3 regions of the Vibrio sp. 811 genome follow, and region 3 is predicted to be linked to each of the others. Evidence: predicted binding sites of a transcription regulator. Region 3 holds the regulator's gene; each other region holds the start of a gene.
What was found. Region 3 encodes CRP, which controls carbon source genes, mostly activating them, when cyclic AMP is high. Its sites were predicted from a motif close to TGTGANNNNNNTCACA; they were not measured.

Region 1: R7Q46_RS12460 (NupC/NupG family nucleoside CNT transporter) is a predicted target of CRP. The motif match lies at 4,267-4,282, and genes of this name have one in related genera.
Region 2: R7Q46_RS07620 (NupC/NupG family nucleoside CNT transporter) is a predicted target of CRP. The motif match lies at 3,578-3,593, and genes of this name have one in related genera.

The regions. Positions count from the first base shown of each region.
Region 1 covers NZ_JAWOUB010000006.1:230,653-236,348, reverse strand. Annotated here, with positions in the region: gene R7Q46_RS12480 (NADH:ubiquinone reductase (Na(+)-transporting) subunit B) at 45-1,289, shown strand; gene R7Q46_RS12475 (tryptophanase) at 1,588-2,988, shown strand; gene R7Q46_RS12470 (DUF2913 family protein) at 3,067-3,678, opposite strand; tRNA gene R7Q46_RS12465 (tRNA-Leu) at 3,711-3,794, opposite strand; gene R7Q46_RS12460 (NupC/NupG family nucleoside CNT transporter) at 4,354-5,562, shown strand; gene R7Q46_RS12455 (DUF3541 domain-containing protein) at 5,617-5,696, opposite strand, start outside.
Region 2 covers NZ_JAWOUB010000003.1:162,130-167,825, forward strand. Annotated here, with positions in the region: gene deoA (thymidine phosphorylase) at 1-692, opposite strand, end outside; gene deoC (deoxyribose-phosphate aldolase) at 790-1,566, opposite strand; gene R7Q46_RS07615 (hypothetical protein) at 1,657-1,791, shown strand; gene R7Q46_RS07620 (NupC/NupG family nucleoside CNT transporter) at 2,150-3,433, opposite strand; gene R7Q46_RS07625 (TatD family hydrolase) at 3,638-4,411, opposite strand; gene R7Q46_RS07630 (DUF5363 family protein) at 4,398-4,595, opposite strand; gene prfC (peptide chain release factor 3) at 4,691-5,696, opposite strand, start outside.
Region 3 covers NZ_JAWOUB010000031.1:6,243-11,938, reverse strand. Annotated here, with positions in the region: gene R7Q46_RS23545 (hydrolase) at 1-345, shown strand, start outside; gene R7Q46_RS23540 (YheU family protein) at 380-592, shown strand; gene R7Q46_RS23535 (phosphoribulokinase) at 718-1,587, shown strand; gene crp (cAMP-activated global transcriptional regulator CRP) at 1,828-2,460, shown strand; gene R7Q46_RS23525 (DUF1338 domain-containing protein) at 2,597-3,388, opposite strand; gene astD (succinylglutamate-semialdehyde dehydrogenase) at 3,637-5,094, opposite strand; gene astA (arginine N-succinyltransferase) at 5,123-5,696, opposite strand, start outside.

The DNA.
Region 1 (5,696 bases), on a different contig from region 3:
TTTTACACATGTGCGTACCATCTTTTAGATAAAGGAGGAGCGTTATGAGCCTTAAACATTACTTTGAGAAAGCGACACCTAAGTTTGGTCCAGGTGGGAAGTATCACAAGTTCTACCCACTTTTCGAAGCTGTCGAAACCATTTTTTACACGCCTGGTAAGGTAAACCAGGGCATGACTCACGTTCGAGATAGCATCGATTTAAAACGTATTATGATCATGGTGTGGTTGGCGGTCTTCCCTGCCATGTTCTGGGGTATGTACAACGTAGGCCAGCAAGCGAGTGATGCCTTGTTGTATGGAATGGATCAAGCCTCAGCTCAGCAAGCGCTTGTTTCTTCATGGCAACTGAGTTGGGTATGGGGCTCGTTAGATGCGGTTTCACAAGCGGGGTGGGGAAGTAAAATGTGGCTTGGTGCTACTTACTTTCTCCCGGTTTATGCGACGGTGTTTATCGTTGGTGGTTTCTGGGAAGTTCTGTTTGCTATTGTGCGAAAGCATGAGGTAAATGAAGGTTTTTTTGTCAGCTCTATACTCTTTGCGCTGATTCTTCCTCCGACAATTCCACTATGGCAAGCGGCTTTAGGTATCACTTTCGGTATTGTTGTGGCGAAGGAGATTTTCGGTGGTACTGGACGAAACTTCCTAAATCCAGCTTTAGCAGGGCGAGCGTTCTTATACTTTGCCTATCCTGCCAACATGTCCGGTGGTGCTGTGTGGGTCGCGGCTGATGGTTACTCTGGCGCTACTCCACTTAGTCAATGGTATGAAGGCGGGCAAAGTGCTTTGATAAATAATATGACAGGACAAACAATTTCATGGGGAGATGCTTTTGTTGGTAATTTACCAGGCTCGATGGGTGAAGTCTCCACGTTGTTGATCGCACTAACAGGCTTGGTTCTCATCTTTATGAAGATTGCATCGTGGAGAATTGTTGCGGGCGTGTTGGTCGGTTTAATCGGAGCTTCACTACTATTGAATGCGATCGGTTCAGACTCTAACCCCATGTTCTCCATGCCGTTCTACTGGCACTTCGTGATTGGTGGGGTTGCGTTTGGTACCTTCTTTATGGCGACAGACCCTGTCTCGGCAGCTTTTACCAATAACGGGAAATGGGCATACGGACTATTAATCGGCGTGATGACGATTTTTATCCGAGTGCTGAACCCGGCTTATCCAGAAGGCATCATGTTAGCGATTCTATTTGCTAACTTATTCGCGCCACTTTTCGATTACTTAGTCAAAGAAAGTATTATCAAACGCAGAATGAAAAGGGCGAGACCTTCTTAAAATGAGGGTGACCTCACTGAAAATTGATTGAAAACTGCACTATATTGAAAAGGTCAGAGACATGGGGTTTCTGACTTTTTATTTTTATCAGGAGGACGAAGACGATGAGAATAAAGGATATTCTCGATAGCCGTTTGGTGCTGTCGTTCTGGTATAACCTAGACTACTGCTTGTCTCTTCTTAGTAAAATCTCTTCTCGTTGATTTCCTCAATGCAATCGCATTGAAAAGCATTCTATCTATTTGTTTTTTAGTCTTACGTGAAACTGCGTAGGGCAATGCGTATAAGGAAATTAACAATGAAACGTATTCCAGAACCTTTCCGTATCAAAATGGTTGAGCCAATCAAAATGACGACTTTGGCAGACCGTGAAGTCGCGTTAAAAGAAGCGGGCTATAATCCATTTCTTCTTCGTAGTGATGATGTTTATATCGATTTGCTGACTGACTCAGGAACTGGTGCCATGAGTGATAATCAGTGGGCTGGCATCATGATGGGGGATGAATCCTATGCGGGGAGTCGAAATTACTACAACCTGTGTGATGCAGTGGAGCACTTCTTCGGTTATAAGCTCACCGTGCCTGCACACCAAGGGCGTGGTGCCGAGCAAATTTTGTTCCCCGCTTTGATTGAGCGTATGCGTCAGGTGCGTGGTGGCGAAACGCCAGTATTTATCTCGAACTACCATTTTGATACCACAGCGGGTCACATTGAACTCAATGGCGGTAAAGCGATTAACGTGGTAACGGAAGAAGCATTCGACACCACTACGCCTTATGATTGGAAGGGCAATTTTGATATCGATAAGCTGGTGGCAACAATTGAAGCGCACGGTTCGCATAACATCTGTGCAATTATCACCACGATTACTTGTAATAGCTCCGGTGGTCAGCCTGTGTCGATGGAAAACATGCGCAGTGTGTACGAGATTGCAACCAAGTACGATATTCCAGTGGTGATTGACTCGGCTCGTTACTGTGAGAACGCTTACTTTATCAAGCAGCGTGAAGCGGGTTACGAGAATAAATCGATTCTGGAAATCATCCGTGAGATGTACCAGTACGGTGATATGCTCACCATGTCAGCTAAGAAAGACCCGATGGTAAACATTGGTGGCATGTGTTGTATTCGTGATCATAAGGAGTTGTTCCAGGCGGTGCAGACGCGCTGCGTACCCATGGAAGGATTTGTGACATACGGCGGCATGGCTGGGCGTGATATGGAAGCGCTCGCTCGCGGTTTGTATGAAGCCGCGGATGAGGATTTTCTTCACTATAGAATTAGCCAAGTTCAATACTTAGGTGAGCGCTTACGTGAAGGCGGTATTCCGATTCAATACCCAACGGGTGGTCATGCGGTGTTTGTGGATGCCGCTAAGATTTTGCCACATATTCCAGCGGATCAGTTTCCTGCGCAGGTATTGTGTAATGCTTTGTACTTGGAAGCGGGTATTCGAGCAGTAGAGATAGGATCGTTGCTGCTTGGTCGAGATCCGGAAACGGGTAAACAAAAAGCGTCAGAGCTTGAGTTGATGCGTTTGACCATTCCACGTCGTGTCTACACAAACGATCATATGGATTACATTGCGGATGCGATTATCGAACTGAAAAATCGTGCACATGAGTTAAAAGGGCTCACTTTCGAGTACGAGCCACCAGTGCTGCGCCACTTTACTGCTCGATTTAAAGAGATCGATTAACTCAAGTTTAAATCTAGATAAGCAAAAGGCCGCGAGTTTCACGGCCTTTTTCGATTCGTTTATTTCTTAGCGTTACAGTTACGCTAACTCTAATGTGATGCGAACGAACTGGTCGTCTTGATACTGCACTTCATAATTGAAGGTACCACTGGCGTAAATGCTGCCAAGGAAAAGTGAGCGTTGACTCATTGGTCCGCGGAACAGCATCGAAATAGGAGCGATTAGGGCGTTATTATCATCGAAGTGCTGATTTAAGTTCTCAGAAAGCACACACAGCAAACAGCCGTGTTGGTCGTGAGATAAGTCGACGTCTTCCGGTCGCGATAATAACACGGTAGTCCCCAGTTTCTTCTCAATCTCGTTGATCAGCAGCAAGTAGCTATCTAGATCGGGTTGAGGATTTCTGGGTTTGTCTGCACCGACGCAGCGCTCGAGTAATTCTTCCAGATTTCCGTTCTCACCTTTTGCCTGCTGAGTCAAAGATTTTAACGGCTTTTTAATCAGCTTATAGCGATTACTCTTCAGTTTTGGTTTCAGCCATTTCTGAAGTAAGTCATTACGTTCTTTAAGGGAGAGGCCATGCGAGGACGCGTGAATTTTAAAGTGCAGGTGTAATAAAGCGTGAACCGCAAGCTCACTCAGAAGTTGGTTAGCATCTGTAGACTGTCTTGCCTGCTTAGAACTTTGCATTACACTCGAACAAAATTAGGGAAGAAGGATAATGGTGCCGAGAGAGGGACTCGAACCCTCACACCAAAGGCACTAGCACCTCATGCTAGCGTGTCTACCAATTTCACCATCTCGGCATCATGATGCTCTGAATACTCAGAGGCCTCGAAAGAAGCAACGCGAATTATAACCAAAATCCACCTGTTGGCGAGAGCAAAATGACGAATTTTGGCTCTTTCGAGTTTGATTGCATATTTATTGGTCACTTTTATGTTTTTTACCATCAACGCCTATCCTTATGCCCTTACTTTTATTAATGGTATGACGACAAAAGAGTACTTTTGCCTAAATTTTGAACGCTTGAACGTTTGCGTAAATAAATGTGATGAATATCTCTTTTTGTTGGCTATACTTGCGTCCCGTTTAAGCGGGAATTAGGGTTTAGTTGTTCAGGACCCTTACCCATACAAGCCGTCACATGGAGCAGGCCAAGCAACATGCTCGCCAGCAGTGAATGACCCCACGGACCGGACCAGCTACGTTCAATTGCTTGTATAAGGTAAAAATAAGATGTCGAACTATTCGTTCTGTCTACATTCTGGATCTAAAAGTGAGTTATCACTCGCTGCGTTGTCCCTTTCTTCTGCCAATTCCTTTGGCTCTTTTTTCTTTTTCAACGTTTAGTAGGTCCAGCTCATGAGTGTTCTATTTAGTCTATTTGGTATTGTTGCACTGCTAGGTTGTGCTTTCCTACTTTCTGAGGGTCGTTCTTCCATTAATTGGAAAACTGTATCTCGCGCCTTGATGCTACAAATGGGGTTTGCTGCTTTGGTGCTCTATTTCCCGTTGGGTCAAGCGGCGCTGGCGAGTTTAAGTAATGGTGTCGCGGGGCTACTCAGCTTTGCTGATGAAGGGATTAAATTCCTCTTTGGTGACCTCGCTTCTTCTGGCTTTATCTTCGCTATTCGTGTCCTTCCTATCATCATCTTCTTCAGTGCTCTTATCTCCGCCCTTTACTATTTGGGCATTATGCAAAAAGTGATTCAATTTATTGGCGGCGCTATCCAGAAGTTCTTGGGTACGAGTAAAGCAGAGTCTTTGGTTGCAACAGGGAATATTTTCTTATCTCAAGGCGAGTCACCACTTCTTATTCGTCCATTTCTTTCTAACATGACTCGCTCTGAACTGTTTGCTGTGATGGCTGGTGGTATGGCTTCAGTGGCGGGCAGTGTGCTTGGTGGTTATGCTGGTTTGGGGGTCGACCTCAAATACTTGATCGCGGCAAGCTTTATGGCAGCACCAGGTAGTTTGATGATGGCAAAAATCATCGTTCCTGAGCGTCAAACGCCAAGCGATTACAACAATATTGAGCTAGATAAATCAGAAGAAAGCAACGTAATTGATGCGCTAGCAAGCGGTGCCATGGGCGGTATGAAAGTTGCCGTTGCTGTTGGTACCATGCTTATCGCTTTCGTGAGTGTTATCGCGATGGTGAACACGGGGCTAGAAAACTTGGGTGAGATACTTGGTTTCTCTGGCGTAACGCTACAAGCGATTTTTGGTTATTTGTTTGCACCTCTCGCATGGTTGATTGGTGTGCCAAGCCACGAAATTCTAGCTGCGGGTTCATACATTGGTCAGAAAGTGGTGATGAATGAGTTTGTTGCGTTTATCGATTTTGTGCAGCACAAAGCGACACTGTCTGAGCATACTCAAATTATTATCACTTTTGCGTTGTGTGGTTTTGCGAACATTGGCTCAATTGCGATTCAGTTGGGTTCTATCGGCGTGATGGCACCTGAGCGCCGCAAAGATGTTGCAAGTCTAGGCCTAAAAGCGGTTGCTGCTGGTACACTCGCTAACCTGATGAGTGCGTGCTTAGCGGGCATTTTTATCTCGCTCTAATTTAGATTGAAGATACACACTAAAAACCCGCCTAAATGGCGGGTTTTGTTATTTCTAAGGCTTGGGCATTAAGCCGTAAGGTATCGATTTAAAAGCCTCTGGGTGCTCTTGATAAGTTGGCGCTTTATGTACCC
Region 2 (5,696 bases), on a different contig from region 3:
GCACCGTTTGCTACCGCAACGATTGATTTTGCTAGCTCTTCAGACGCTTCGTAAGTTGGCATAAATGCACCTGAACCCACTTTTACGTCCATCACTAGCGATTCCAGACCCGCCGCCAGTTTCTTAGAAAGGATCGACGCCGTAATCAGGGAGATATTGTCTACCGTTGCGGTAATATCACGAGTCGCGTAAACACGCTTATCCGCAGGAGCAAGGTCACCAGTTTGACCGATGATCGCCACACCAGCGTCTTTGGTTACTTGACCAAAAACATCGTTGCTCGGCGTAATGTTGTAACCAGGGATAGATTCAAGTTTATCCAGCGTACCGCCTGTATGACCAAGACCGCGGCCAGAGATCATAGGTACGAAACCGCCACACGCTGCCACCATTGGGCCAAGCATTAAAGAAGTTACGTCACCCACACCACCGGTTGAGTGTTTGTCGACAATTGGACCACCGAAGTTCATGTGGCTCCAGTCGATAACCATGCCCGAATCACGCATTGCACACGTTAAGGCGATGCGCTCATCCATGGTCATTTCATTAAAGAAAATCGTCATAGCAAACGCCGCAATCTGACCTTCAGATACCGTGTTGTTCGCTACGCCTTGAATAAAGAAGTTGATTTCGTCTGCGGTAAGTACTTCACCGTCACGTTTTTTACGAATGATTTCTTGTGGTAAATACATTAGTGCCTCCCAAGCTCTTTTGAGCCATGGTTGTAGTAGGATAGAAGAGGTTTGGTAGCACCCGTTTAGGTGCTACCGTTCAGACGTATTATTGGAATTAGTACGCTGTTGGATCAGCGACGTCGTCCGATACTTCTAATGTATTTAGTAGGTTGGTTAGCAGGCTAGACGCACCAAAACGGTAGTGACGAGCATCAACCCAGTTGTCACCTAGGATTTCGTCAGCCATTGCTAGGTATGCTGCTGCGTCTTCAGCAGTGCGCACACCACCTGCTGGTTTGAAACCAACAGTTTCTGCAACACCCATGTCGCGAATAACTTCAAGCATCATGCGAGCGTATTCTGGTGTTGCGTTTACTGGCACTTTACCAGTTGAAGTTTTAATGAAGTCAGCACCTGCTTCAATACAGATTTGAGATGCTTTCTTGATTAGTGCTTCTTCTTTTAGTTCACCTGTTTCGATGATCACTTTAAGAAGAATGTCACCACAAGCTTCTTTACATTGCTTAACTAGTTCGAAGCCTACTTTCTCATCACCCGCCATTAGCGCGCGGTAAGGAAAAACTACGTCAACTTCGTCTGCACCGTAAGCAACCGCCGCTTTTGTTTCAGCAACTGCGATTTCAATGTCGTCGTTACCATGTGGGAAGTTCGTTACTGTTGCAATACGAACCTCTGGCGTACCTTGCTCACGAAGTGTCTTCTTAGCAATAGGAATAAAGCGAGGGTAAATACAAATTGCAGCTGTGTTGCCTACTGCTGTTTTCGCGTCATGACATAGTGAGATCACTTTTGCATCAGTGTCATCGTCATTCAACGTAGTTAGGTCCATAAGTTTAAGTGCACGTAGCGCTGCTGCTTTTAAATCGCTCATTTCTATCTCCGATCAATATTCAAAAAATTCACTACTCAGCCTTACATCACGTCTTTAACTATAATCAACAAGTCGAGACAATGTGAGTAAATGGCTAAACAGTCTATTAATGAACGGACTTGGTTCCCTGAAGACTCGGCATATACAGCGAAAATTTATCATATGCCAATTGCTATCCTTGTCACCGCACAGTACCAGTTTGGCCTATGGCACAACAATCTATGATTGCGGTGTCTTTAATATCACATCACAAAGCAAAACGCCTATTAGATCTGATATTGCAGGGCAATTCATTTGCCCATCGATTATGTAATATTCATTACGTGATTAAGAATCAAGCTTAACCACTATCCTGTGATTAATACATTATAGAGTTTCACCGCAAAACTGTAGCACCAAATAGAGCGCAAACGGTTTGTATCTCAAAATTTCCTAGCCCCTATTCCATTGACTGCGTAATACCTCGACTAAGGCAAACACCCGATGAAATTTTGGAGCCCGAAAAACGAAAAATGCCCCGCAGCAATCTCTTGCTACAGGGCATGATGTAAAACGGCGTCTATATATTAAGAACCGATTCTAATTATAGTGCTGCAAGGCTTAAGCAGAAGCCTGCAATTGTCGCTGCCATAAGGTTAGACAACGTACCTGCAAGAACTGCTTTAACACCCATGCGAGCGATGTCACTACGACGGTTTGGTGCAAGGCTACCTAGACCACCAAGTAGAATCGCGATAGAAGAAAGGTTCGCGAAACCACATAGTGCGAATGAGATGATAGCTGTTGTCTTCTCAGACATTACTTCACCAGTTGCCGCGATTACTTGAGCGTTTTCACCTAGGTATGGTGTGAAGTTCAAGTAAGCAACGAATTCGTTCACTACGATTTTCTGACCGATGAATGAACCAGCTGTTACAGCTTCTGCCCATGGAACACCGATTAGGAATGCTAGTGGAGAGAACGCGTAACCTAGGATTAGCTCTAGTGTTAGTTCTGGCATGCCGAACCAACCACCGATGCCACCTAGCATACCGTTGATTAGCGCGATTAGACCAACGAATGCGATTAGCATTGCACCTACGTTAAGCGCAAGTTGTAGACCAGAAGCCGCACCGCCCGCAGCTGCGTCGATTACGTTAACTGGTTTGTCGTCACCGCCGTCCATCGCTTCTTCGATACTTTCGTGAGGCTGGTCAGTCTCAGGGTGAAGGATTTTAGCGAACAGTAGACCACCTGGTGCTGCCATGAATGATGCCGCAACTAGGTACTCTAGTGGAACACCCATAGATGCGTAACCAGCTAGTACACCACCAGCAACAGAAGCTAGACCACCACACATTACCGCGAATAGCTCTGATTGAGTCATTTTTGGAACGAATGGACGAACAACTAGAGGTGCCTCAGTTTGACCTACGAAAATGTTAGCTGCTGCTGACATTGATTCCGCACGCGAAGTGCCTAGCGCTTTTTGTAGTGCGCCACCAAGAATCTTGATAACCCATTGCATAACGCCAATGTAGTAAAGAACTGAAATCAGTGCAGAGAAGAAGATCAGTGTAGGAAGAACACGGAATGCGAAGATGAAACCGCCGCCGCCGAATACTTCGAACATCTTGTCAGAAACAAGACCACCGAACAGGAATGATGAACCATCGTTACCGTAGTTGATAACGTTAGAAACACCTGAAGAGAAACCGTTTAGTAGATCACGGCCCCAAGGTACATACAGAACAAATGCACCTAATGCGAATTGGATAGCGAATGCGCCACCCACAGTTCTAAAGTTGATAGCTTTTCGGTTGTTAGAAAATGCCACTGCAATCGCAAGAAGCACTACCATACCGATTAGGCTCATAAACAGGCTCATAGTTTATGACTTCCTTATAAGTTATTTATTGGCGTGTTACAAAATGGAGCTATAAAGCGGGGGCAATTATACTCATGCAGAATCAATTAAAGTAATGCCAGCCTCACACTTTCCTATAAGATTCATGATTGATTCAACCAGCTTTGTGAGTTAATTCACAATAAGCAGGAAAACGTTTTCGATTTCAAACCACATCTTTAGATTTTATTCACATATCGAGAAAGCAAAATTGCTATTTTTCCACAGTTGAGAGGCAATCGATTGCTTTCGGCCGTTATGCAACTCTACGAGCTCATTAAAGACGTGAATGAGTTTGGCTGGGTGATTTGACTCCCCTTGATATCCAAGTATAGGCATATCTGGTGCGTCTGTTTCGATTACTAGGTTTTCGAGTGGTAATTTTTGAATTGCGTCGCGTGTTTTCTTGGCTCTTGGGTAGGTAATCGTTCCTCCTACACCGATAAAAAAACCTAATTTGACCCACTCCATGGCTTGCTGATAACTCCCAGAAAAAGCGTGTAGCACACCACCTCTAGGGAGATTCGCCGCTTTCACCATTTGAATGAGGCGATTGTGCGCTTTTCGGCTATGTAAAATAACTGGGAGTTCGAAGCGTCTAGCCAGCTCAAATTGAACTTCAAGTATCTTTTCTTGCAACTGTGGATCAACATCAATGGCAAAATCTAAACCACACTCTCCTATTGCCACGCACTGCTGCCCTTTTTGATTTAGATAGCCTTCTAGCTCTGTAAGGTTCTGCTCAACGTTATCTTCAAGAAAATACGGATGAAAGCCGAGCGCATAATACAAATTGGTATGTTGCTCTGCCAAAGTTTGAATACGAGCCCAGTTTTGCGGACCGACGGAAGGAATCAAAATTCTTGCGACGCCTTGCGTTTGAGCAAGCTCAAGTTGATGCGCAAAGTCATCTTGAAACACATCAAAATCAAAGTGGCAGTGCGTATCAAAGAGCTTCATCTTGACGCTTTTTATCTGTATCTGCGGGCAGAAAACCAGAGGATGGTTGGGCTTCACTCTTCTCTTTAGTTTGATGGGCAGGGTCTTTTCGATATGGGACACAACTGCGTTTCTGATCGGGAGTTAGCCCCATCTCTTTACACCAGTTGTCGTAACGCTTTAGCCCACGTTTAAACCAATTCATATCTTATCCTTATATAAAAACGCCCTTGGCTAAGTTTATAGCCAAGGGCGTTTTAAAATCTAGTTTGCGTTACGGCTTACCCTAACCGCGCCAAATTAGTGCTCACGCGTCGCACGGAAATCAACGTCAGGGAAACGCTCTTTCGCTAAGTTTAAGTTAACCATTGTTGGAGCGATATACGTTAGGTTATCACCACCATCCAATGCTAAGTTCGCTTGATTCTTGCGTTGGAACTCATCCAGTTTCTTCGCATCACCACACTCAACCCAACGCGCAGTTGCAACGTTAATGCCTTCATAAATCGCTTCAACGTTATACTCAGACTTCAAACGAGCCACAACAACATCAAACTGAAGTACACCAACGGCACCAACGATCAGATCGTTGTTCTGTAGAGGACGGAATACCTGTACCGCACCTTCTTCTGATAGCTGAACCAAACCTTTGAGAAGCTGCTTCTGCTTTAGTGGATCTTTCAGGCGAATACGACGGAATAGTTCCGGAGCGAAGTTCGGAATACCAGAGAACTTCAGTGATTCACCTTGAGTAAAGGTATCACCAATCTGAATAGTGCCGTGGTTATGTAGACCAATGATGTCACCGGCGTAAGCGTGTTCTGCACGTGCACGGTCACCAGCCATAAAGGTTACTGCATCAGAGATACTCACTTGCTTGCCAAGACGAACGTGGTTCATCTTCATACCTTGCGTGTAAGTGCCAGATACAATACGCATGAATGCGATACGGTCGCGGTGTTTTGGGTCCATGTTCGCTTGGATCTTAAATACGAAACCAGAGAACTTCTCTTCAGTCGCTTCAACTTCACGTTCAACCGCTTGACGAGTTTTCGGCGCTGGAGCCCATTCAGTTAGACCGTCTAGCATATGATCCACACCAAAGTTACCTAATGCAGTACCGAAGTAAACTGGCGTCAGATCACCTGTTAGGAACATTTCCAAATCAAACTCAGGGCAAGCACCCATAACAAGCTCAAGCTCTTCTCGAACACTTTCCGCAAGGCCTGCACCAACTTTTTCATCAAGCTCTGGGTTATCGAGACCTTTGATGATTCGAACTTCTTGAATCTCATGACCGTGACCT
Region 3 (5,696 bases):
AGATTGTATGAATTCGATGATTTGATCACGGCACCACTGCACGGTTTTAAAGACGCACAAGATTATTACGATCAATGTTCTGGCTTAAGTAAACTACAGCAAATCACGCTACCCACACTGATCATCCATGCCAAAGACGATCCGTTCATGACCGATGATGTGATACCGAAGTTTGTTTTGCCAGATAACATTGATTACCGTCTCTTTGAACACGGTGGCCATGTTGGCTTCCTAACAGGAACGGCGTTAAAACCTAAGTTTTGGTTGGAGGAAGCGCTGCCCGCGTATTACGAAAGTATCGCCGCAGATTACCTTTCTGCTGTATCCAAGCAACGAACGCAGTAAACTAGCCGCTCATCATAAAAGTTATGAGGTATTTATGATCATTCCATGGCAAGACATTGCGCCGGAAACATTGGAAAACTTAATTCGTGAATTCGTCTTACGCGAAGGAACGGATTACGGAACCGTCGAGGTTTCTTTGCAAAACAAAATTGATCAAGTTAAAGCTCAATTGGAAAAAGGTGAAGCGGTTATCGTGTTCTCTGAGCTACACGAAACCGTCGATATTCAACATAAAACAAAATTTTAGACCCTTCACATTTTACCGTATCCCACTCGATGACAAGGTATTGTTACGTGCTATAGTGGGATATCGACCGTGCAGTAGTAACTCTACTGCACATTACAGGTAAGTAATTTTCGACAAGGTTTGTCATGTCAGCTAAACACCCAATTATTGCGGTTACTGGTTCGTCCGGTGCCGGCACGACCACTACATCTGAAGCCTTCCGTAAAATGTTCAATATGATGAACGTTAAACCCGCATGGGTTGAAGGCGATAGCTTCCATCGCTTTACTCGCCCAGAAATGGACATCGAAATTCGCAAAGCCCGCGAGCAAGGTCGACACATTAGCTACTTTGGCCCACAAGCTAATGACTTCCCGGGATTAGAAGAGTTTTTCCGTAAGTTCGGGCATGATGGTACTGGCAGCGTGCGCCGTTATCTGCACACGTTTGACGAAGCGGTTCCCTACAATCAAATGCCAGGCACGTTTACACCGTGGCAAGACTTACCCGAAAACAGCGACGTGCTGTTTTATGAAGGGTTACATGGTGGCGTGGTCGATGGCGATGTTAATGTTGCTCAACATGTGGATTTCTTAATTGGCATGGTGCCGATTGTGAACTTAGAGTGGATCCAAAAATTCGTACGTGACACTCGCGATCGCGGCCATTCGCGTGAAGCGGTAATGGACTCAATCGTGCGATCCATGGACGATTACCTCAACTATATCACTCCGCAGTTTTCTCGTACTCACATCAACTTCCAGCGCGTACCGACCGTTGATACTTCCAACCCACTTAATGCAAAAGGCATCCCTAGTTTGGATGAGAGTTTTGTGGTGATTCGCCTACGCGGTATCAAGAATGTCGACTTCCCATATCTGCTGGCCATGATTGATGGCTCATTCATGTCACGCCACAACACGATTGTCGTGCCCGGCGGTAAGATGAGCTTTGCAATGGAGCTCATAGTTCGGCCTATCCTACAACAGCTCATCGAAACAGGGAAAATTGGCTAAAAACCTGCCTGCGAAGATGTTTACTTTTCATACCGTGATCATGTGCACAGTTTTGCTTACAAAATCTCAATCATGGCACGATTAAAATCAAGAAATCGTTTTCGAAAAAGGATACTATTTCTTACCGAAACACAAGAGAGCTTGCAGCATATAAAAAGTGCTCTTATTCTAGTAGGCCTAATTCAGGCTTAGCTAAAATATGGATAGCGCAAGCGTACCCTGCAGAGGAAGTGAGATATTATGGTTCTAGGTAAACCTCAAACCGACCCAACATTAGAGTGGTTTCTTTCACACTGTCATATTCATAAGTACCCTTCAAAGAGCACGCTAATTCACGCGGGCGAAAAGGCAGAAACTTTGTACTACATCGTTAAAGGTTCTGTTGCGGTTCTTATCAAAGACGAAGAAGGTAAGGAGATGATCCTTTCTTACCTAAACCAAGGAGACTTTATTGGTGAACTTGGTCTATTCGAGGAAGACCAAGAGCGCACAGCTTGGGTTCGTGCTAAATCTCCTTGTGAAGTTGCTGAAATTTCTTTCAAGAAGTTCCGTCAGCTTATCCAAGTAAACCCAGACATCCTAATGCGTCTTTCTGCGCAGATGGCTCGTCGTCTTCAAGTAACTAGCCAAAAAGTGGGTGACCTGGCGTTCCTAGACGTAACTGGTCGTATCGCTCAGACGCTTCTGAACCTTGCAAAACAACCAGACGCAATGACTCATCCAGACGGCATGCAAATCAAGATCACTCGTCAAGAAATCGGTCAAATTGTTGGCTGTTCTCGTGAGACAGTAGGTCGTATTTTGAAGATGCTAGAAGAGCAGAACCTAATCTCTGCTCACGGTAAAACCATCGTGGTTTACGGTACTCGTTAATCTCGAACTAGAGTGACACGAACAAAATTATAAAAGCCACCAATGGCAACATTGGTGGCTTTTTATTTACTCATGACCAAATGAGATAGGGTGCAGCGAACACTAATGAGTAAGCTTAACAGGTTAACCCTAAAACTTAGCCATTCGTGCTTTCAAAGATTTTGTCAGCTGAAGCGGCCACGAAACCTGGGTACAAATCACCATTTTCCATCGGATAGCGCTTAGCAAATTCATAAAACCCGCCAGGGATAATTTCAGTGCCTTCGCTAAAACGAACCGCTACTTTATCTGCCATGGTCGATGACTGCTCTAGCAACACCTCAGGAGTGCCCTTCACTTCACCACCATTTTCATTAATGGTAAACCCAGCGGTACGCAGATGATTGTTTACCTGCTTCACTTCTTCATATTCATTGAGCTGGTTAACGCTCACCGTGAAGTGGTTTGCTCCGTAACCATGCGCCGCAAGCCAAGATGCGTACTCACTTTCTTTAGCCAACGTTTGGTAATCAGCAAAGCTTAAATCCCACAAGCGTCCACCATGTAAGAATGCGCTATCGTTCAGCTTGTCAGCATCGACTTGTGCCACCAAATTTTTCACAATCTCTTGTAGCTCAGACGAGCACTCTTCAACTTTTAGCTCACTAATAAATACTTTAGGTTGCTTCGGATCTGGGTGCTCATAGTGCTTAGCAACCAGCTTTTTGCTTTCGAAAACGTAATCACCACACGCCTTGTAACCAATAGCTACAAATGGCTTAGCTAGAGTTTCAATACCAAGAGGCGCGATATTGAAGGTACGTAAAGCTATATGATCATTAATCAGAGGCTCATCTTCTTGAAGCAGCTGATGCACTTTAGCAGCCGAAGGGCAAAGACGTTGAATGTAATCTTGCCATAGCGATTCAAATAACACATCGGGCGTCATAACGACTCCTTGTTACGAGATGTAGAGTTTAAAGGTAAGCGGAAGTTGGCTGCTCGTTCACCACAAGAGTTGTCCAGAATAATGAACGAGCAACCATCAACCTGTGACGGTAAATGCCAGTCAGTCAACACGCTTTTCCGAGTCTTTGCTCACTTTTCGTGTTCTGCCAACGATCACTACAACCCATACCTAAATGATGCGCCGGCAGGGTGAGCCGCAATGCATAGTTGCGACTCTATAATAAAAACTTATAGCGCTACACCTGGACTCAATGTTGCAGGCAAGACAGTTTCTTGACCTTCCATTGATGCCATTGGGTACGCACAGTAATCTGCTGCGTAGTAAGCGCTTGGGCGCAAGTTACCCGACGCCCCCGGACCACCAAATGGCGCATCACCGCTTGCACCAGTGAGCTGGCGGTTACGGTTCACGATACCTGCACGAATGTGGTCAACGAAGTATTCCCATTCTTGGTCGTCGGTTGAGACCAAACCAGCAGATAAGCCAAAGCGCGTATCGTTTGCTAGCGCCACGGCTTTGTCTAACCCTTCGTAACGCACCACTTGCAGAAGTGGGCCGAAGTATTCTTCATCTGGTAACTCAGCAATGTTCGTTACATCAATGATGCCTGGAGAAACAAACGCCGCCTCTCCAGCTTTCGCTTCAATCAAGCTTTCACCGCCAAGAGACTGTAGATTAGCTTGTGCATCAAGAATAAACTTGGCTGCCGCGACCGAAATTTGCGGTCCCATAAATGGCGCAGGTTCTGCAAATGGTTGGTCTACGCGAATATTGCGTGTCGCTTCGACGAGCTTGGTGATAAGCGCATCGCCTTTTTCACCCAATGGTACATACAAACGACGAGCACACGTACAACGCTGCCCAGCACTGATAAACGCTGACTGGATGATGGTATAAACCGTGGCATCCAAATCACCATATTTATCAGAGATCACCATAGGGTTATTACCACCCATTTCTAGTGCGAGCATCTTGCCCGGTTGACCCGCAAATTGACGGTGTAATACATGCCCCGTATTCGCGCTACCCGTAAACAGTACGCCATCAATGCCTTTTGCGTCAGCTAGGGCGATACCAGTTTCTTTCGCGCCTTGAACAAGGTTAATCACGCCTTTCGGCAGACCGGCTTCTTCCCATAGCTTCATTGCCAATTCACCCGTCCATGGCGTTTGCTCAGACGGTTTGAAGACTACCGTGTTACCAGCCAGTAGCGCAGGCACAATGTGACCATTTGGTAGGTGGCCTGGGAAGTTGTAAGGACCAAACACCGCCATCACGCCCAATGGGCGGTGGCGCAATACGATTTGGTTGCCTGCTGATTCACGGCTCGCCTCACCAGTGCGGTCATGATAAGCGCGAATCGAAATGGCAATTTTACCTGCCATGGCTGCTGCTTCAGTGCGCGTTTCCCAAATCGGCTTACCGGTTTCTTTGGCAATCACTTCGGCGATTTTTTCGCTGTTCTCTTTTACTTTCTCCGCAAAAGCCAACACGATTGCCTCACGCTCTGAAAATGGACGCTTTTTCCAGTCAATAAACGCTTCACGCGCTGCAGATACCGCCTGGTTCACCTGCTCTGCCGTTGCACCTTTGCCTTGCCAGAACACTTCTTGGTTGTACGGCGACAGAGACGTAAATGCTTCACCCTGACCTTGTACCCATTCACCTGCAATCCAATGTGTCATTGTTTCTATCCTTAAATTCTGTCGTCTGTTACTGCGGAAGAAGGCGGACGAAATCCCCTTCTTCAACCGAAAGTGCATCCGCAACGTCTGGTGCAATCATCACGCTTTGTGTTTCTGCGTCATACGCCGCTTTAGTGACTGTCGCACGGAAGTTCTCGAAAGATGAATTACACATCAAGAAGTCTTGTGTGCTGGAATGTTCAGAGATTTTGACTTGCGCGCGGAATGAATGACGTACCGACTCAATATTACGCAGATCACACTCAACCGTTGGGCCACCATCGAAGATGTCGACGTAGCCTCGGTTGGTAAAACCTTCACGCTCAAGCAGCTTCAGCGCTGGACGCGTGTTGTCATGTACTTGACCAATCACGGCTTGCGCTTCTGGGCTGAGCAGGTTGATGTAAATAGGCAGTTTCGGCATCAAGTCGGCGATAAAGCCTTTCTTGCCGATACCTGTCAGGTAATCTGCAAGCGTGAAATCGATAGAGAAGAAATGCTCTTGAAGCCATTGCCAGAATGGTGAATTACCCTCGTCGTCTGAAACGCCACGCATCTCCGCAAAGATCGTTTCAGAGAAGCGCTCTGGGTGCTCTGCCATC